Regions from separate parts of the Ferrimonas sp. YFM genome, predicted to be linked through region 4. Evidence: predicted binding sites of a transcription regulator. Region 4 holds the regulator's gene; each other region holds the start of a gene.

Region 1 (4,938 bases), 560 kb from region 4:
GCTGGGTACCACAGGGATGCGGATGGAAGCGGAACGGTTACGGGCGGAGTAGGCCAGCATTACCGGGGCTTCGAAGCCGGGAACCAGACGCTTGTAGGAGTTGGTGGAGGCGTTGGCAAAGGCGTTGATGGCACGGGCGTGCTTGATGATGCCGCCGATGTAGTACAGGGCTGTCTCAGACAGGCCGCCGTACTTGTCGCCAGCGAACAGGTTCACGCCGTCCTTCAGCAGAGACTGGTGGCAGTGCATGCCGGAACCGTTGTCGCCAACCACAGGCTTGGGCATGAAGGTGGCGGACTTGCCGTAGGCGTGGGCCACGTTGTGTACCACGTACTTGTAGATCTGAATTTCGTCAGCCTTTTCAACGATGGTGTTGAACTTGGTGGCGATCTCGTTCTGACCGGCAGTGGCCACTTCGTGGTGGTGGGCTTCAACAGTCAGGCCCATCTCTTCCATCACCAGACACATGGCGGAGCGCAGGTCCTGGGAGGAGTCCACAGGGGCCACTGGGAAGTAGCCGCCCTTGACGCCGGGACGGTGACCCATGTTGCCGCCTTCGTAATCCTTGGCGGAGTTCCAGCTGGCCTCTTCGGCATCGATGCGGTACATGGAGCCGGCCATGTCGGTGTGGAACTTCACGTCGTCAAACAGGAAGAACTCAGGCTCAGGACCGAAGAACACTTCGTCGGCGAAGCCGGCGGAGCGCATGTAGCCTTCGGCACGCTTTGCGATGGAGCGTGGGTCACGATCGTAGCCCTGCATGGTAGTGGGCTCGATGATGTCACAGCGGATGTTCAGGGTCGCTTCTTCAGTGAAGGGGTCCAGAATGGCGGTGGCAGGGTCAGGCATCAGCACCATGTCGGACTCGTTGATCCCCTTCCAGCCGGCGATGGAGGAGCCGTCGAACATCTTGCCCTCTTCGAAGAAATCTTCGTCCACCTGGTGGGTGGGCAGGGAGACGTGTTGCTCTTTACCCTTGGTATCGGTGAAGCGCAGATCGACAAACTTCACATCATTTTCTTTAATCAGTTCCAATACGTGTTCGACAGACATCCGATTTACCTCCAAATGGCGATTGCGCCCCTAAGTTTCTGTCACCTCTTATGCCAGAGGTGTGCCAAAAAATTAAGTGGCTGATTATGAAGAGTTTGTTACAGATGAGGGGGATGGAAGGACGCGTTGTTGCACCGATATGGTGCATGTTGTGGTCATTTTTGGTGCATTGCACCCGGGATAAGGCAGCGGCGTCCATGGCTTGCGTCCGTTGGTGAAAAAAAGCACTGTCCTGATGCGTGATGACAGAGTAGAATGGCCGCCTTTTTGATGCAACCTAATATGGAGCCAGGCAGAACAGTGCTGGATAAATTAAGAAATATTGCGATCATTGCGCACGTCGACCACGGTAAAACCACCTTGGTAGACAAGCTGCTGCAGCAGTCCGGAACCCTGGAGAGCCGCACCGAGCTGGATGAGCGGGTGATGGACTCCAACGATCTGGAAAAAGAACGCGGTATCACCATTCTGGCTAAGAACACTGCCATCAAGTGGAACGACTACCGCATCAACATCGTGGACACTCCCGGACACGCCGATTTCGGTGGTGAGGTAGAGCGGGTAATGTCCATGGTGGACAGCGTACTGCTGCTGGTGGACGCTCAAGAGGGCCCCATGCCCCAGACTCGCTTCGTAACCCAGAAGGCGTTTGCCCAGGGTCTGAAGCCTATCGTGGTCATCAACAAGATCGACAAACCAGGTGCCCGTCCCGACTGGGTGATGGACCAGGTATTCGACCTGTTTGACAACCTGGGTGCCACCGATGAGCAGCTGGACTTCCAAGTGGTGTACGCCTCCGCTCTGAACGGCTGGGCCTCCCATGACGCCGAAGAGACCGGTACCGACATGACTCCTCTGTTCGAAACCATTGTCGAGCAGGTGGAAGCGCCCCAGGGCGACGTGGACGGTTCCTTCCAGATGCAGATCTCTCAGCTGGACTACAACTCCTACGTTGGCGTAATCGGCGTTGGCCGTGTGAGCCGCGGTAAGGTGAAGGTGGGTCAGCAGGTGACCATCAACTGCGCCAACGGCACCATCCGTAACGGTAAGGTTGGCCAGGTTCTGGGTTACCTGGGTCTGGAGCGTCACGAAGTTGAAGAAGCTCAGGCGGGCGACATCATCGCCATCTCCGGCCTGGGTGAGCTGAAGATCTCCGACACCGTGTGCTGCCCCAACGAAGTGGAGGCTCTGCCTGCCCTGTCTGTGGATGAGCCCACTGTGACCATGACCTTCCAGGTGAACACCTCCCCGTTCTCCGGCCAGGAAGGTAAGTACGTGACCTCCCGTAACATTCTGGAGCGTCTGCAGAAAGAGCTGGTGCACAACGTTGCCCTGCGCGTGGAAGAGACTGATGATCCGGACAAGTTCCGTGTTTCCGGCCGTGGTGAACTGCACCTGGGTGTTCTGATCGAGAACATGCGCCGTGAAGGTTACGAGCTGGCGGTATCCCGCCCCGAGGTGATTCTGCGTACCGTTGACGGTGTGCTGGAAGAACCCTACGAGACCGTGACCGTGGACGTGGAAGAGGAGAACCAGGGCAGCATCATGGAGAAGCTGGGTCTGCGTAAGGCTGAGCTGACCGACATGGCTCCTGACGGCAAGGGTCGTATCCGCATGGACTTCATCATGCCTTCTCGCGGCCTCATCGGCTTCCAGACCGAGTTCATGACTCTGACCTCTGGTACCGGCCTGATCTACCACACCTTCTTCAAGTACGGCCCTCACAAGGGTGGCGACATCGGTCAGCGCATCAACGGCGTACTGATCGCCAATGCCACAGGTAAGGCCCTGACCAACGCCCTGTTCAACCTGCAGGAGCGCGGTCGCCTGATGATCGGTCACGGTGTTGAGGTGTACGAAGGCATGGTGGTGGGTATCCACAGCCGTGACAACGACCTGACCGTGAACGTGCTCAAGGGCAAGCAGCTGACCAACGTCCGTGCCTCCGGCACCGACGATGCTCAGGTTCTGACTCCGCCCATCAAGATGACCCTGGAGCAGGCTCTGGAGTTCATCGATGACGACGAGCTGGTGGAAGTGACCCCGGAGAGCATCCGCATCCGTAAGAAGCTGCTGACCGAGTCTGATCGTAAGCGTGCTTCCCGCGAAGCGAAGAAGTAATTCCTCTCAAGGGATCAAAAAGGGCCGCATTTGCGGCCCTTTTTTTATGGTGTGCGTTTGCCTGGAATTACTCCGCCTCGGGCAGCAGGGTCAGGGTTTCCAGCTGGGGGAGGATGGACTGGCGAATCTGCTCCGGAGTGCTGCTCTGCCAGTAGCCGCTCAGGTAGCTGAGCAGGGGCACCACGGCGACAAACATCAGCAGCATGAACAGGATCACCGAGGGCTTCAGGGGCAGGTATCGCCCCGGCAGTGACAGGGTCAGGGCGCCCTTCTGTGGGCAGGCCTGGGCACAGCGATGGCAGGCGTGGCACTCATCCACGTTGACCGTATCCAGACGGTGTACCGGGATTTGAGAGGGGCAGGCCTGGTGGCACTTGCTGCAATCCTTGCCTTCGCTCTCCCTCAGGCAGGTGGCGCGGTCACGGCGGATCTTGAAGGGGCTCAGCAGGGAGAGGGCCCCCATCAGGGCGCCATAGGGGCAGAAGTAGCGGCAGAAGGCGTTGCGCTTGACCACCGACAGCAGCAGCAACATCGCCAGCAGCACCATCATCACCACATTGGGGTGGGTGAACTGCTTCCACATGGAGAGGTCCGCCATCAGGTGCTTGTCGCTGTCCAGGTAGGAGGCCAGCTCGATTGAGGGGATCTCCAGCACCAGGGTCAGCAGCCAGATCAGCACGCCGTATTTGGTCATACGCAGGCCGCTGTCCAGCCAGTTGGGGATGCGGATACCACTTTTCACCGCCTTATGACCGCGGCGATAGATCAGCTCGGAGATAAAGCCGACGGCGCAGATCCAGCTGCAGAAGGCGCGCTTGGTCACCAGGGCCGAGGCCATCAGTGCCAGGAACATCACCAGGGCGGCGGGATGCTGGTGGTCCAGCACCCCCTGCTCAACCCAGGCCCGCAGGGAGATGCCGGCGGTGACCGGCAGGTAGATGTCCACCACACTGGGCCGGGTCAGCCAGACGCTGCCCGCCTCCATCTGCATGGCGTACAGGCCGTACTGGATGGCGATCACCACCATGGCTACGGCGAAGGCGTTCTGGGTCATCTGCCGCAATCGGTCGAAGTGATCCAGGGTGCGCGAGGGCCGCCGGTTGGGCATCAGCTGGCGGCCGGCGCCCAGAGTCATCAGGAAGCACAATGCCGCCAACAGCAGCAGGGCATCCCTGGCCAGTAGCAGTCCCAGTCCCGCGGTCAGCACAGTGGTGACCAACCCGAGCGAGCGGCTCAGGGTAATGAGAATGCCCAGGGCCACGGTGCAGCCGGTGAGCAAAAGCAGGGACTCGAGAAAGGACATGGGCCATCCATATGGATTCAGATGGCCATAAGTATCTCAGCCCTTGCCCGCTAAAGCAGGGGCTGATGTGTGGATTTTAGACCCATTTAACAGTTTGGCATGGAAACCAAATCTTTATTGTCCCAGGGTCTGAATGAACTCGTCAGATTCAGCAATAGCACGATTCATCTCAGTTATGAGGGACTGAATCTCCTGCTTGAGGTCGCCGAATTCATTGCCGATGGCAATGACGGCGCGGGCGTTGAGGTTGTGCTTCAGATAGAGCTCGTTGTCTTTCAGTCGGGCCAGTACCGGCTCCATCTTGGCTTCGGCCCGGCGCATGCTGCTGAGCATCTTGTCGTATTGCCTCTGGGTGGAGCGCAGCTGCTTTTCACTGTTGCGGCGCAGAGAGGAGGACTGATACTGCTCCAGCTCATCCTGCCACTCGTCGAACATGGCTCCGGCCACATGGTCGATGGCAT
Region 2 (4,938 bases), 810 kb from region 4:
CCGTCGATGGTCAGGGTGACCCCATTGGCGCCGGTGTGTTTCTGCAGGCGCTCCAGGGCCTGTTGCATGGTGTCTGACCCCAGGCGGTCCCGGTGGAACCACAGGGAGGTCTGATACAGCAGCAGCAGACCGGCGTTGGCCTGTTCCAGCTCCCGGGTCTTCTCTTCTACCTGTTGCTCCAGGTTGCTGTAGAGGGCTTCCAGCTCGGCGGCGGTCTCCTTGAAGGTGTCACTCAGGGTCTGCAGTTCGTGGTATTCACTGTCTGGCAGATCCAGATCGAACTTGCGCCGGCTGATGGAGAGGGCGGCCTCCTCCAGTTGATGCAGGGGCCGCAGCACCCGCCCGCCCACGGCCCGCATCAGCAGGAAGCCCATGGCCATCACCGTCAGCAGCCCCAGCAACTGGGTGGCCAGCAGCAACATGGTCTTCTTCTCCGCCTGGCTCTCCAGCATATCCACCAGCATGTCGATCTCATCCACAAACTGGCGCACCTCATTCACATAGGCGCGGGAGTTGCCGTTGAGGGCATAGAGTTTCATCTGGTGCCAGTTGGCGATCACCTGATCGTACTGCTGATGGGTGGAACCCGGGTTGTACCAGCTGCGCGCCTTACCCAGTTCGTCGGAGTAGAGGATCTCCTCAAATTCGGCGATCTTGCGGTCCACCACAGTGCTGCCGGCGTTGGCCAGGAAGATCAGCTGGTAGGAGCGCATTCGCAGGGAGCCGGAGGCGTTGATCGCCTTGGCGTCATCCACGCTGTACATCAGGGTGATCACCGAGAAGACCGCCAGGCCGCCAAAGATGAAAATCACACTGACAATCAGTGACAACACTGTGGTGGATAGGCTTTTGTTACGGCGCATGACGGGCTCTGTTCCTGAGGTTTGTTGCAAGCCTATCGCCAAGCTCCGGTGGATGACAAGAGAAGTGAGTGATTCGCGGGCGAAATCGGTCAGGTTATCTATCCTTAGATGGCAGCCTTAGGGTGGGTTGGCCTTTGGTGTGAGCAACATCGTTGCCGAATGACCGAGCTGCCCCGGTTGCCATCTAAAACAGCAATAATGGAGCGCAATCGTGAACAGGATGAAACTCATTGCAGCACTGTTGTGTCTGGCCGCGCCTTTGACCATCGCCAAAGAGGTGACCGAAGCGGACAGCAGCAAATTCGCCAAATTCAAGAAACAGTATGCCAGTTGGCAGCAGACCGAGGAGAGCAAGGAGCTGGTGGATGCCCTGGCCGAAGACCCCAGACTGGTGGTGCTTTGGGCGGGCTACGGCTTCGCCAAGGATTACAACAAGGCCAGGGGCCACCACTACACCATCACCGACCTGCGCAACACCCTGCGCACCGGTGCGCCCACGGGCAAAGAGGATGGTCCCATGCCCATGGCCTGCTGGTCCTGTAAGAGTCCGGATGTGCCCAGGCTGATCGATACCCTGGGTGAGAAGGAGTACTTCCACGGTAAGTGGGCCAAGCGGGGTGATGAGATCACCAATGAGATCGGTTGCGGCAACTGTCACACCAACAAGGGCAAGCTGAGGATGTCCGTTCCCTTTGCCGAGCGTGGTTTCGCCGCCATCGGCATGGACTGGGAGTCCGCCTCCAAGTCGGACCGTCAGAACATGGTCTGTGCCCAGTGCCACGTGGAGTACTACTTCTCCAAGCCGGACATCATGGTGACCTTCCCCTGGAACAACGGCACCTCGGTGGAGGATATGGAAGCCTATTATGATGCCCTGGAGTTCAAAGACTGGACCCATGGTGTGTCCAAGGCACCGATGCTGAAGGCGCAGCACCCAGGTTTCGAGACCGCCCGCACCGGCCCTCATGGCCGCAATGACGTCTCCTGTACCGACTGTCACATGCCCCGGGTGACCAATGCCGAGGGTAAGAAGTACACCGACCACAATGTGGGCAACCCCTTCGATCGCTTCGAGTTCACCTGCGGCAAGTGTCATGAGCAGAGTAAAGAGGATCTGGAGAAGGTGGTGGCTGACTACAAGAAGATGGTCACCGACCTGAAGATTCAGGCGGAAGACCAGTTGGTCAAAGCCCACTTCGAAGCCAAGGCGGCCTGGGATGCCGGGGCCACCGAGGCGCAGATGAAGGACGCCCTGACCGCCATCCGTCACGCCCAGTGGCGTTGGGATTACGCCATCGCCTCTCACGGGGTGCATGCGCACAACCCGGCCGAGGCGATGCGGGTGCTGGGCACCTCCCTGGAGCGCAGCGCCGAGGCGCGAGCCATGTTGGCCCGCATCCTGGCGGTGAACGGTGTGACCGCCGAGGTGAAGGTGCCGGACATCTCCACCAAGGCCAAGGCCCAGGCGGTGGTGGGACTGGACATGGATAAACTCCGTGCCGACAAGGAGACCTTCAAGAAGACCCTGGTGCCCGAGTGGGACAAGAACTACCCGGGTAAGACCGAGTAGCCGGTACACACCCAGACAAGCCCCGCCCTCTGCGGGGCTTTTTTTGTGCTGCTTTTTTGCGCACCAAAACAGGGCGAAACCGGAATAAAAGCGCACCTAATGGTGCATGGTTAGTCAGTGTGAATGAGCGGCTTTTGGTTAAGGGCATGATTTAAAAGAACAATAAAAATTGGCACAAGAGTTGAATTAGCTATGCCATCAGCACTGGATGAGGGATTGGGAAGATGAAATTGGTAAGCGTCATTATCAAGCCGTTCAAACTGGACGATGTCCGGGAAGCGATCGCAGACCTGGGGGTGGATGGACTGACGGTCACCGAAGTGAAGGGCTTTGGCCGCCAGAAGGGGCACACCGAACTCTACCGTGGCGCCGAATACCAGGTGGACTTCCTGCCCAAGGTGAAGCTGGAGATCGCCACCGCCGCGGACAAGGTGGACCACCTAATTGAGGTGATCAGCCAGGCGGCCCACACCGGCAAGATCGGCGACGGAAAAATCTTTGTATATGACCTCGAGCGGGCGGTGCGGATTCGTACCGGTGAGCTCGACGCAGAAGCGATTTAAGGGGGACGAGAGATGGAAGAGTTAACCAAACTGGGCACCACGGTGTCGGAACTGAGATTTGCCCTGGACACCTTTTACTTCCTGATGTCCGGCGCCCTGGTGATGTGGATGGCGGCGGGGTTCGCCATGCTGGAGGCGGGCCTGGTCCGCTCCAAGAACACCACCGAGATCCTCACCAAGAACATCTGCCTCTACGCCATCGCCTGCGCCATGTTCCTGCTGGTGGGTTACAACATCATGTACGTGGATAACCCGGAAGCGGGCTGGCTGCCCAGTCTGGGCGGGCTGATTGGCACCCAGGCCTCTGACGCAGACCACGCCCTGGAATCGGACTTCTTCTTCCAGGTGGTGTTTGTGGCGACCGCCATGTCCATCGTCTCAGGTGCCGTGGCGGAACGTATGAAATTGTGGGCATTTCTGGCTTTTGCTGTTGTCCTTACCGGCTTCATCTATCCAGTTGAGGGATATTGGACCTGGGGGGGTGGCTTTGTTTCTGAGCTGGGCTTTGTGGACTTCGCCGGATCCGGCATCGTACACATGGCCGGTGCGGCAGCAGCAATCGCCGGGGTGCTCCTCTTAGGCGCCCGTAAGGGCAAGTACGGTGCCGACGGCAGCGTGCACCCCATCCCGGGTTCCAACATGCCGATGGCGACCCTGGGAACCTTTATCCTGTGGCTGGGCTGGTTCGGCTTCAACGGTGGCTCTCAGCTGATGGTGTCTGACGCCGAGAACGCCACCGCCGTGGCCAAGATCTTCGTCAACACCAACTCCGCGGCCGCCTTCGGTGCCATTGCGGCCCTGATTGTGTGCAAGCTGATGTGGGGCAAGGCGGATCTCACCATGATCCTCAACGGCGCCCTGGCCGGCCTGGTGGCCATCACCGCCGACCCGCTGTCGCCCTCTCTGGCCCTGGCCGGGGTGATTGGCCTGGTGTCCGGTGGTCTGGTGGTGTTCTCCATCGTGGCCATGGACAAGGTGAAGATCGATGACCCTGTGGGAGCCATCTCGGTACACGGCGTGTGTGGCTTCTTTGGCCTGATGGCGGTGCCTCTGTCCAACGGCGACGCCAGCTTCGGCACTCAGGCCCTGGGCGCCCTGATCATCTTCGCCTGGGTATTCGCCACCAGCCTGGCGGTGTGGTACCTGCTGAAGAAGACCATGGGCATCCGGGTCAGCGAAGAGGAGGAGTACCGCGGTATGGACATTGCGGATTGTGGCATCGATGCCTACCCTGAGTTTGTCACCGTCAAGGGAGCGAACTGAACTCCATAATAAGAACTACAACTCTCTCTACTGCAGTTGCGCCCTCCATCGGAGGGCGCTTTTTTATGAGTGGCTGATATTCATCCTTTTTCACTCAAGGCATGAGGCAGAGCAAGATCTCAGGCCCTGCCTTGGGGCAGACTGATGGGCGGCGATTGCACCATGGGAGATCGCCGGGTATTTTGTATTGTTATCGGAGTTCGGAGTCATCATGACCACAGACACAGGGAGCGCTATGCCTCGGGAGCAAGCAGGGGTATGTGCAGAGGGCAACCTTCATGGGTTGTATCTGCTGTTTAACGCAGAGGAGCAGGCGGAGCCCGCCCTGAGAGGGGTGCTGGCGGAGATCGCCGCCTGGTTGCAGGCCTCGGTGGATCAGAACGCGGACAGTGCCTTTAACGGCTTTGTGGCCGTCGGCGCCAACTACTGGGATACCCTCTACCCCGATGCCCGTCCCGCCAAGCTGCGTCCCTTCCCCAGCTTCGAGCAGGACGACCGCAAGGCGCCGGTGCAGCCGGTGGACCTGTTTATCCACATTCGCTCCGACCGGGTAGACATCAACCATGTGGCCGCCATGGAGGTGTGTCACCGCCTCAGGGGGCTGGTGCAACTGGTGGAGGAGGTGCGCAGCTTCCGCTACCTGGACAACCGGGATCTGACCGGCTTTGTGGACGGCACC
Region 3 (4,938 bases), 1.8 Mb from region 4:
TCCTTTGAAGAGATCACCAATTCGGTGAAGTCCATAGCAGACATCAATTCACTGCTGGCAACCTCATCTCAGGAACAGTTTTGTGTGACCGAGGACATCTCGAAAAATACCGCCCTGGCCTTTGATCTGGTGAATCAGAATGTTGCATACGCTTATCAGGTCAGCACCTCGGTAAGGGCACTGGCCGAGCTGTCCGAGAAGCAAAAGAGAGAGCTGGAGTTCTTTACCGTCTAAGCGCTTTAACCAGACCAGGCCTCGACAATGGTCGAGGCCTGGCTAGGTTTAGCGGGTCACCTCATATTGAGATGGGCAGTAATCAGCGTACGTTGAACAAGGGCTGGTCACCTTTCTCCTTCTCTGACCAGAAGTTGATGTTGAACTGGGCGTCGTCGGACAATTCGATGCGGTGCCAGTACTGGGGTGGGCTGGTGGCAAACTGACCGGCCGGGATCACCACTTTGATCTCGTGCTCGGTGGCGTCCTTATCCGGGAAGCCGAAATAGGTGACGACGCCCTCCATGACGCACAGTTGGCCGAATACCCCTTCGGCGGTGTTGTGGTGAGACAACAGGGCGGCGGGCACCGTCTCCTTAGTAAAAAACGGCGTTGAACGTTGAATGGTCCAATGGGCCGGAATACGTTGATGGCTCATGTTCTGTTCCTCTCTGATTCAATCAATCTGTGCACCAAGGCACAGCTGGTGTTCTGGCGATATCGCTTCGTTAGACAAGATGTCAGTGTGGTCCACTGGGCTTCCTATGCCGGGCGTTTTCCACTTGCCCCTCAGCCAATGGGCAGTTGTCTTAACAGGGGAAAGGCGTTCTTCATGTGTTGCTCTGTGGTCACTATGCCTATCAGCCTCTGCTGAGTATCAAAGGCACTGGCGGTCATCCCTTCTGCATCCACCTTGACCTCCCACTGAGCATCGCTCCGACTGGTGTCCCCGGCCAGTTGAATGGGCAACTGAGGGGTTTTCACCTTAACCAGAGTATTGGCCCGAACCACATCGGTGGGCGTCCCGAGCAGAGTTTTGGCCAACGCACTGGCGCCCAGCAGGGCAGGTTGCAGGTAGGGCTGAACCTGACCGTCGAGCTCGGCGCAATCACCCAGGGCAAAGATGTTGCCTGCGCTGGTTCGCATCTGTTGGTCTACGACGATACCCTGGTTCACCCGCAAACCGGCCTGGCGTGCCAGCTGGACGTTGGGCCTGAGGCCAATGGCGGCGACAACGGCATCGACGTGGTGCTGATGGCCATTGGCCAGGGTAATGTGATATCCCTGGGGTTGTGGCTCTGCAATTTCCACCAGGGTGGCCAGTTCCAGAGTGACGGCCTGTTTGCTCAGGCAAGAGTGCAGCCGGCTGGCGATAAACTCCGGCAGCAACCTGGGCAGTAGCTGCGGCGCCATGTCGGTCAGCACCACTTTTTTACCGCCATTGGCGAGATCCATAGCCAGCTCGGTGCCTATGAGGCCAGCGCCGACGACGAGCACAGACTGTGCATCCAACAATGCCTGCTGGTGCTGACGATATTCGCCAAGACTGTTGAGGGTCATGATGTCGTTGGGGGCCAGCCCATCGATGGTTGGCACCATGGCTCGCGCCCCTGTGGCCAGCACCAGTTGGCCATAACTGAGCTGTTGGTCAGCCAGCTCCAGCCTCTGCTGGACCGGGTCAATGCGTTCCACCGTCTGTCGCGTCATCAGGGTGACGTTGTGCTGCTCGGCAAACTCTGCCCCGGTGAGTTTCACCAGATCGTCGGCCCTCTGATTACGGCTGGCCACATGACTGAGGTCCGGCTTGCTGTACTCATGGCCGTCGTCGGCGGTCACCACGGTAATGGGGTGGCCGGCATCAAGCTTACGCAGCGCCTTTACCAGTTGATAGGCAGCAAAGCCGCTGCCAACGATGACGATAGGGGCACTCATGCGGCGTTCTCCTGGTGGGCGGTGGGCTCAAACACCTGCTTGCCCAGACCGCATTCCGGACAGAGGAAGCTATCGGGCACCTGACACCAGGCGGTTCCAGGCTCGACGCCCTGATTGGGTTCGCCCAGGGCCGGATCGTAGACCCACTGGCACACGGTGCAGAGCATCGGCTCATCGGCCGCCCTAGGGCTAGGCACCGCCTCAGTGCTTTGGCCCTGGGGCAGGGCAGAGGGTGTTGCCTGGATGGGCTGCTGAGCCTCATTAAGCGGGTGCAGGGCCCATTGGCGGGCAACCTGGCGTCCATGCTCCCGGCAGACTTGCATAGCCTGGCCGTCAGGTTTCCATTTGGTCTTCAGGCCGGGCAGCGTCTCGAAGCCGGCGTCGGTCAGGCGGGCATGAATACGGTCAACCGCGCCGCCATTCCAGCCGAAGCTGCCGAAGGCGCCGGCCTTCTTGTTCTTGAATCGCAGGCCGGTAATCTCCTCCAGCATGCCGGCAATTTTGGGCATCATCACGTTGTTCATGGTGGATGAGCCGATCAACACGCCCTTGGAGCGGAACAGGTTGGCCAGGATCTCGTTCTTGTCCTGACGAGAGACGTTAAACACCTTCACCGCCACACCGGGGTCGACGTCGTGAATCCCCTGGGCAATGGCGTCCGCCATCATTCGGGTATTGCCGGACATGGTGTCGTAGAAAATGGTGATGCGATCTTCCTGATAATCGTCGGCCCACTCCAGGTACTTTTCGATGATCTGCACCGGGTTGTCGCGCCAGACGATGCCGTGGGATGTGGCGATCATATCCACCGGCAGGTTCAGGCTCAGCACCTCTTTGATCTTGGCAATGACCAGGGCACTGAAGGGGGTGAGGATGTTGGAGTAGTAGCGCAGGCATTGCTCGTACAGTTCGGCCTGATCCACTTCATCGTTGAACAGGCGTTCGTCGCAGTAGTGCTGACCGAAGGCGTCGTTGGAGAACAGCACGGCGTCTCCGGTCATGTAGGTCATCATGCTGTCGGGCCAGTGCAGCATGGGCGCTTCGACGAACACCAGCTGTTTGCCATTGCCCAGGTCCAGGCTGTCTCCGGTTTTTACTGGCTGGAAATTCCAGTCGGGGCGGTGATGGTGGCCGGTGATGGAGTCGATGGCGTTCTCGGTGCAGTAGATGGGGGTACCGGGGATCTTCTCCAGCAGGGCCGCCAGGGCTCCGGCGTGATCCTCTTCGGCGTGGTTGATCACTATGGCGTCAATCTGGCTCAGGTCCACTTCCATCGCCAGGTTCTGAATAAACTCCTGGCTGAAGCGGTGGTCGACGGTGTCTATCAGTACGGTTTTCTCTTCTCGAATCAGATAACTGTTGTAGCTGGTGCCCTTAGTCATCTTGTATTCGGTGCCGTGAAAGTCTTGTACCTCCCAGTCCCGTTGACCTACCCAATGGATGTTGTTTTTTACGTGGATTGCCATGAAGCCGTACCTCAAAATCGAAAAAATCATTTATTCAAACTGAGTGAGGTATTACAGCAATCGTGCCAAGTTTTAAGTGATTGAATTTATTGAGTCAGCTAACAATGGTGTTGTCATAATGACATTTCTACTATAATGTCAACATGACATTGCAATGTCTTTTTGACAATGGCGTGCCTGGAGCAATCGATGGGATTGGCGTTAAAAGATTTTGCCAGCTTGGCGCTGGACCTTACCTCAGGCGTATCGGCTCAGGATCGATTCGATCGCTTGCTGACTACAGTGCGTACCTTGTTGGACTGTGATGCATCGGCATTGCTGGTGTTTCGTGGCGACCAGTTCACACCGCTGGCAATCAACGGATTGGCCACCGAAGTGCTGGGGCGCCGCTTTCAGGTGGCTGAACATCCCAGACTGGAGGCGATCGCCAGGGCAGGGGATGTGGTGCGCTTTCCCGCCGACAGCGATCTGCCCGACCCCTACGATGGCCTGATCCCCAGCCATGACGATGAACTGAAAGTGCATGCGTGCGTGGGGCTTCCCCTGGTGGCCAATCAGCGCCTCATCGGCGCGCTCACCATTGACGATTTCAACCCTCAACAGTTTGAACAGTTCAGTGACGCCGACCTGCGTACCGTGTCGGCATTGGCCGCGGCCAGTCTCAACAATGCCTTGCTGATGGAGGAGCTGGAACAGCTCAGCGGCCAGCTCAGCGCTGTACCTGCACGGAGTGAAGGGCGGGGCGACGAGCCTGTGGAGATCATTGGTCAGTCCCCGGTGATGCAGGCCTTAAGGCGAGAGATAGAGGTGGTGGCCAACACGGATCTGACGGCATTGGTGTTAGGCCAGACCGGAACAGGTAAAGAGCTGGTAGCTGAGGCGATTCATGCCGGGTCCCTGCGCGCCGAGAAGCCCCTTATCTACCTGAACTGTGCCGCATTGCCCGAGTCAGTGGCCGAGAGTGAACTCTTCGGCCATGTAAAAGGCGCTTTCACCGGTGCCATCAGCAACAGACAGGGTAAGTTCGAGCTGGCGGATGGTGGCACCCTGTTCCTGGACGAAGTCGGGGAGTTGTCGCTGGGCCTACAGGCCAAGCTGCTGCGGGTGCTGCAATACGGCGATTTGCAGCGCGTCGGCAGTGATAAGCCCATCAAGGTGGACGTACGCATCATCGCCGCCACCAACCGGGATCTGCGCCAGGAGGTGTTGGACAAGCGTTTTCGCGCCGACTTGTACCACAGGTTGAGCGTCTTCCCATTGCAGGTGCCGCCGCTGCAACAGCGTGGTGATGACCTGCTGTTGTTAGCTGGCTTCTTCTTGGAGCGTTGGCGCACCAAGCTGGGTCTTAAAACGCTCAGGCTGGATGACGGGGCACGCCAGCTTCTGATGGGCTCCTCCTGGCCGGGTAACGTGCGGGAGCTGGAGCACTGTCTGCATCGGGCCACGGTGCTGGCCAGAGCCGAGTCATCCTCTGAGGATGTGGTGATCCACGCCAGGCACCTGGATCGTGCACCTAGTGTGACGACAATGGACAAGCCTCTGTTAG
Region 4 (4,938 bases):
GGTTGCGGATGTCCAGGCTGACCGCCAGGGTGTCGCATTGATCCAGCATCTCCTCCACCAGGGAGGGCAGCATCACCGCGGGCAGGTTGTCGACACAGTAGCAGCCCAGGTCTTCGAGGACCCGGAGGGCGACGGATTTGCCGGCACCGGAACGTCCGGAGAGGATGATCAGTTTCACGAGGTCACCAGGGCATAGAGCTCAGAGTCATTGCTGCATTTGCGCAGTGCCCGGCAGGTCTCTTTGTCCTGCAGGGTCTTGGCCATGGCGGCCAGAGTGGCCAGGTGCTCCTGTACGGCGTCCTCGGGGACAAACAGGGCAAACAGCAGGTCCACTGGCTTGCCATCGATGGCGTCGAAGGGGATCGCTTCGTCGCACTTGATGAACACGGCGATGGGGCGCTCGATGTTCGCCAGCCGGCCATGGGGCAGGGCGATTCCCTTGCCGATGCCGGTGCTGCCCATCCTCTCCCTGGCCAGCAGGCTTTCGAACAGCTGCTGGGGGTTGAGACTGCCGTGATGCTCGCCCGCCAGTTGGGAGATCATCTCCAGGGCGCGCTTTTTGCTAAGGCCCGGAGCGGCGATGGTGGCGCACTCCGGGCTGAGTAACGTGGTTATGTCCATGATTAATGGCGTGAAATTTTCTCTTTATGCTTGATAACCTGACGGTCCAGCTTGTCGATCAGGCCGTCGATGGCAGCGTACATGTTGTCGTGGTGGTGGGTCGCGTACACTTCGCGGCCACTCAGGTTCAGTTTGGCTTCGGCGGTTTGCTGTGCTTTCTCCACATTCAGCACCACGTAGACATTGGAGATATGGTCAAAGTGGCGCTCCAGCTTGTCGAACTTGGTGTGCACATAATCTCTCAGAGCGGTTGTGATCTCGACGTGATGACCGGTCAGATTGATTTGCATATAGGTTCCTCCTTTTTTGCTGGTTACAGCTGTTTCCGCTGATTGGATGGAGCTATGCCCAGGGCTTCCCTGTACTTGGCGATGGTCCGTCTCGCCACCTTGATTCCCTGTTCTGCCAGCAGCTCCGCCATTTTGCTGTCACTGAGAGGTTTTTTAGGATTCTCAGCAGCAACCAATTTTTTAATTAAAGCACGAATTGCCGTGGATGAGCACTCGCCGCCACTGTCGGTGCTGACGTGGCTGGAAAAGAAGTATTTCAGCTCGAAGATGCCACGGGGCGTATGCATGTATTTCTGGGTGGTCACCCGGGAGATAGTGGACTCGTGCATGTCCACCGCTTCCGCCACATCGTTGAGCACCATGGGCTTCATCGCCTCGTCACCATACTCCAGGAAGCCTTGCTGGAACTGGACGATGCAGTTGGCCACCTTGAGCAGGGTGTCGTTGCGGCTCTCCAGGCTCTTCAGGAACCACTTGGCTTCCTGCAGGTGACCGCGAACGAATTGGCTGTCTGCCTGATTGCGGCTGTTGCGGCTCAGGGCCGCATACTGTTCGTTGATGCGGATCTTGGGCATGGTGTCCGGATTGAGTTCCACTACCCAGCGCCCCTTGCGCTTGGAGACCGCCACATCGGGAATCACGTACTGGTCGTTATCGCTGACCAGGGCGCTGCCGGGACGCGGGTTGAGGGTCTGGATCAGCTCCATCGCCTCTTTGAGCTCCTCCTCCTTGAGGCGGGTCTTGCGCATCAGGCCGCGGAAGTCGCGATTGGCCAGCAGATCCATGTGCTCCTGGATCAGCATCCTGGCCTCTGCCAGCCAGGGGGTTCCCCCATCAAACTGACTCAGTTGCACCAGCAGGCACTCGGCCAGATCCCGGGCACAGACGCCCACAGGATCGAATCGTTGCACCCGCTTGAGCACCGCTTCCACCTCGTCCAGCTCCACCTCATCGTCGCCCATGGCTTCGAGAATGTCTTCGGCGGTCTGGGTCAGGTAGCCGCGTTCGTCGGTGGCATCAATGATGGCCACCGCGATGGCGCGGTCGGTATCGGACATGGGGGTCAGTTCCATCTGCCACAGCAGATGGCTTTGAAGGCTGTCGCCGGTGCTGCCCTGAAAGGGCATGTCGTCTTCCCGGCTGGACATGGGGGCCGGGGAGGAGGTGTAGTATTCGTCCCAGGAGGTGTCGACCTGAAGGTCATCGGGCATGTCGGTCTGACTCAGGGCCTCGCTGGTGTCCAGGCTGGCGGCTTCCGGAGCGGGCTCCAACTCATCCCGGGTGGCGGTGTCCGGGGTGTCGGGGACGGCTGGGCTGAGATCCTCCTCGACCTCAAGCAGGGGGTTGGCATCCAGAGCCTCCTGAATCTCCTGTTGGAGATCCAGCGTCGACAGTTGCAGCAGGCGAATGGCCTGTTGCAACTGCGGGGTCATGGTGAGCTGCTGTCCCAGCTTTAGCTGTAGAGAAGTCTTCATTTACAACAACCTGTCCTTATTCCTTCTTGTTATTTCCGGTTGTATTCCTGGTCGGGAGTTCAAATTACTATAGCTTGAACTGGTCGCCCAAGTATACCGAGCGCACCAGCTTGTTCTCTAGGATGGCGGCGGGTTCACCCTGGGCGATCAGCTCGCCGTGGCTGACGATGTAGGCGTGTTCACAGACGTCCAGAGTCTCCCGAACATTGTGGTCGGTGATCAGTACGCCCAGGCCGCGATCTCTCAGGTGCTGGATGATCTTCTTGATGTCGATCACCGAGATGGGGTCGACGCCGGCGAAGGGCTCGTCCAGCAGGATGAACTTGGGATCGGCAGCCAGGGCCCGGGCGATCTCTACCCGGCGGCGCTCGCCGCCGGACAGGCTCATTCCCAGGCTGTCGCGGATGTGGGTGATGTTGAACTCCTCCAGAAGCTGTTCCAGCTTCTCTACCCGCTGGGACTGGCTCAGGCCCTTGCGGGTCTGCAGCACCGCCATCAGGTTGTCGTACACCGACAGCTTGCGGAAGATGGAGGATTCCTGAGGCAGGTAGCCAATCCCCTTGCGGGCACGGCTGTGCATCGGCAGCAGGGTGATCTCCTCGCCGTCAATGAGGATCCGGCCCCGGTCGTTCTGCACCAGGCCCACCACCATGTAGAAGGTGGTGGTCTTGCCGGCGCCGTTGGGGCCCAGCAGGCCGACGATCTGGCCGGTGCTGACCTCAAGGCCAACGTTCTTGACCACTTCCCGGCCCTTGTAGGCCTTGGCCAGTTTCTCTGCGGTCAGGGTTGAGCGGGTCATTGCTGCTTCTCACCCTCTTTCTTTTCCTTGGGCTCGGCCAGGGATTTGAGATCGGTTTCTGCAGGCTGGAAGATGGTGGTGATCTGCTCATCCTTGTTGCCTTCGGCCACCAGCATCTGCTTCTCCAGGTCGTACTGGATGGTGTCGCCCTGGACCAGGCTGCCGGACTGGCGCATCTCCGCTTTCCCCTTCAGGGTCAGGATGCGCTTCTGGATGTCGTAGCGAATTTCGGCGGCTTCGGCCTGGGCCAGCTTGCCGTTCTCCATCATCTGTTGATAGGTGGCGGGAGAACCGGAGGCGATCAGGGTGGTCACCACCTTGTCGTCGGTGGCTTCGGCACGCAGTTCGTCGGCGTTGATCAGCAGGGTGCCCTGGGTGATGCGAACCCGGCCCGAGTAGATCAGCATGCCGTTGGGCAGATCCGCCCTGGAGTTATCGGCTTTGACCTCCACTTTCTCGTGAATGTCGCTGTCCAGGGCTGCGGCGCCGGTGCTGCCCAGCAGCATCATGGCGGCCAGAAGCAGTTTAATGGGTTTCATAGATGGCATTTACCTGACTCTTTAATTCAATCCGGTTCAAATTCAGATCCGCCCACAACCCTTTGGCGGTGATGTTAAAGCCCTCGCCATTGCCTTTGATCTGGCGGTTGGAGGTCATGATCATCGTCTCCAGGTCCAGTTCCAGATAGTCGGTGGTGATGGTCTTAAGTGGTTCATTGGGCTCGATGGCTGTGATGATAACATCATTTTCCAGTACCACGTGGCGGCCGTCGCTGAGTTGCCCCTGAGTGGCCTGCACCCGCCACTGCCCCTGGCTGTCTTCAGGGTAGAGCAGATAGTCCGGTTCCTGCAGGCGGGTCAGGGCCAGGGCCTGGTAGTGCTCCATCTGGTCGGCGCTGATCTCGGCACTGAGGCGGCCCGACTCCGAGTAGACGCGGCTGCGCAGGTTCTCGGCGACGAAGTCCGGCTGGTAGCTGGGTTTGACGTCCACCTGGGCCTGGTCCTTCATCACCATGGAGCGCCAGGTCAGCAGGATGGCGGCACCAAACAGGATGGCAATGGCTATCCCTTCGCGCTTCATACGCTCATCCCTTTGGCGTCCTTGAAGGTGCCCTGGGCTTCCATGATCAGATCGCACAGCTCACGGACGGCGCCAAAGCCGCCGCGGGTGCCGGTCACCAGGTGTGCCTGGCGCAGCAGCAACGGGTGGGCGTCGTTGACCGCCACGGACAGGCCGGCGAGTTCCATCACCGGGGCGTCCACCAGATCATCGCCGATGTAGGCGCACTGATGGTCCTCAAGACCCAGAGTGGTTTTCAGCTCCTCATAGGCACTGACCTTGTCCTCTACGCCCTGGTAGATGTGGGCGACGCCGAGGGCGCTCATGCGGGTCTGGACAATCTCGGAGCGGCGGCCGGTGATCACCGCCACCTGAACGCCGGTGCCCTGCAGGGCTTTGATGCCAAAACCGTCTCTGGTGTGGAACGCCTTGAGCTCTTCCCCCTGGTTGCCCAGGTAGATGCGGCCATCGGAGAAGACGCCGTCCACGTCACACACCAGCAGTCGGATGTTGGCGGCACGGTCCAGGTTGTCCTGGGATACAGGGCCATAGAGGGTATCGATCATGGTCATCAGAGTACTCCCGCTTTGAGCATGTCCATCATGTTAAGGGCGCCAACGGGCCGACCCTGGTCGTCGATGCGCACCAGGCCATTGATCTTGCGCTCCTCCATCAACTTGAGGGCTTCGGCCGC

The links. The regulator sigma-54, encoded in region 4, starts transcription at its own class of promoters, with help from an activator protein. The targets are predictions, from matches to a motif close to GTTGGCACGNNNNTNGNNT.
Region 1: the regulator sigma-54 is predicted to act here: its motif matches at 1,104-1,122, upstream of glnA (glutamate--ammonia ligase).
Region 2: the regulator sigma-54 is predicted to act here: its motif matches at 2,602-2,620, upstream of glnK (P-II family nitrogen regulator).
Region 3: the regulator sigma-54 is predicted to act here: its motif matches at 3,444-3,462, upstream of norV (anaerobic nitric oxide reductase flavorubredoxin).

The regions. Positions count from the first base shown of each region.
Region 1 is NZ_AP027368.1:99,197-104,134, forward strand. Features, by position in the region: gene glnA (glutamate--ammonia ligase) at 1-1,053, opposite strand, end outside; gene typA (translational GTPase TypA) at 1,336-3,174, shown strand; gene QUE41_RS00460 (4Fe-4S binding protein) at 3,242-4,477, opposite strand; gene QUE41_RS00465 (DUF2959 domain-containing protein) at 4,592-4,938, opposite strand, start outside.
Region 2 is NZ_AP027368.1:353,277-358,214, forward strand. Features, by position in the region: gene narQ (nitrate/nitrite two-component system sensor histidine kinase NarQ) at 1-863, opposite strand, end outside; gene nrfA (ammonia-forming cytochrome c nitrite reductase) at 1,084-2,433, shown strand; gene glnK (P-II family nitrogen regulator) at 2,658-2,996, shown strand; gene QUE41_RS01785 (ammonium transporter AmtB) at 3,009-4,259, shown strand; gene QUE41_RS01790 (Dyp-type peroxidase) at 4,471-4,938, shown strand, end outside.
Region 3 is NZ_AP027368.1:2,424,721-2,429,658, reverse strand. Features, by position in the region: gene QUE41_RS11280 (methyl-accepting chemotaxis protein) at 1-234, shown strand, start outside; gene QUE41_RS11275 (TehB family protein) at 317-652, opposite strand; gene norW (NADH:flavorubredoxin reductase NorW) at 784-1,926, opposite strand; gene norV (anaerobic nitric oxide reductase flavorubredoxin) at 1,923-3,392, opposite strand; gene norR (nitric oxide reductase transcriptional regulator NorR) at 3,582-4,938, shown strand, end outside.
Region 4 is NZ_AP027368.1:4,201,435-4,206,372, reverse strand. Features, by position in the region: gene rapZ (RNase adapter RapZ) at 1-178, opposite strand, end outside; gene ptsN (PTS IIA-like nitrogen regulatory protein PtsN) at 175-621, opposite strand; gene hpf (ribosome hibernation promoting factor) at 624-911, opposite strand; gene QUE41_RS19455 (RNA polymerase factor sigma-54) at 935-2,386, opposite strand; gene lptB (LPS export ABC transporter ATP-binding protein) at 2,454-3,185, opposite strand; gene lptA (lipopolysaccharide transport periplasmic protein LptA) at 3,182-3,724, opposite strand; gene lptC (LPS export ABC transporter periplasmic protein LptC) at 3,711-4,265, opposite strand; gene kdsC (3-deoxy-manno-octulosonate-8-phosphatase KdsC) at 4,262-4,810, opposite strand; gene QUE41_RS19430 (KpsF/GutQ family sugar-phosphate isomerase) at 4,816-4,938, opposite strand, start outside.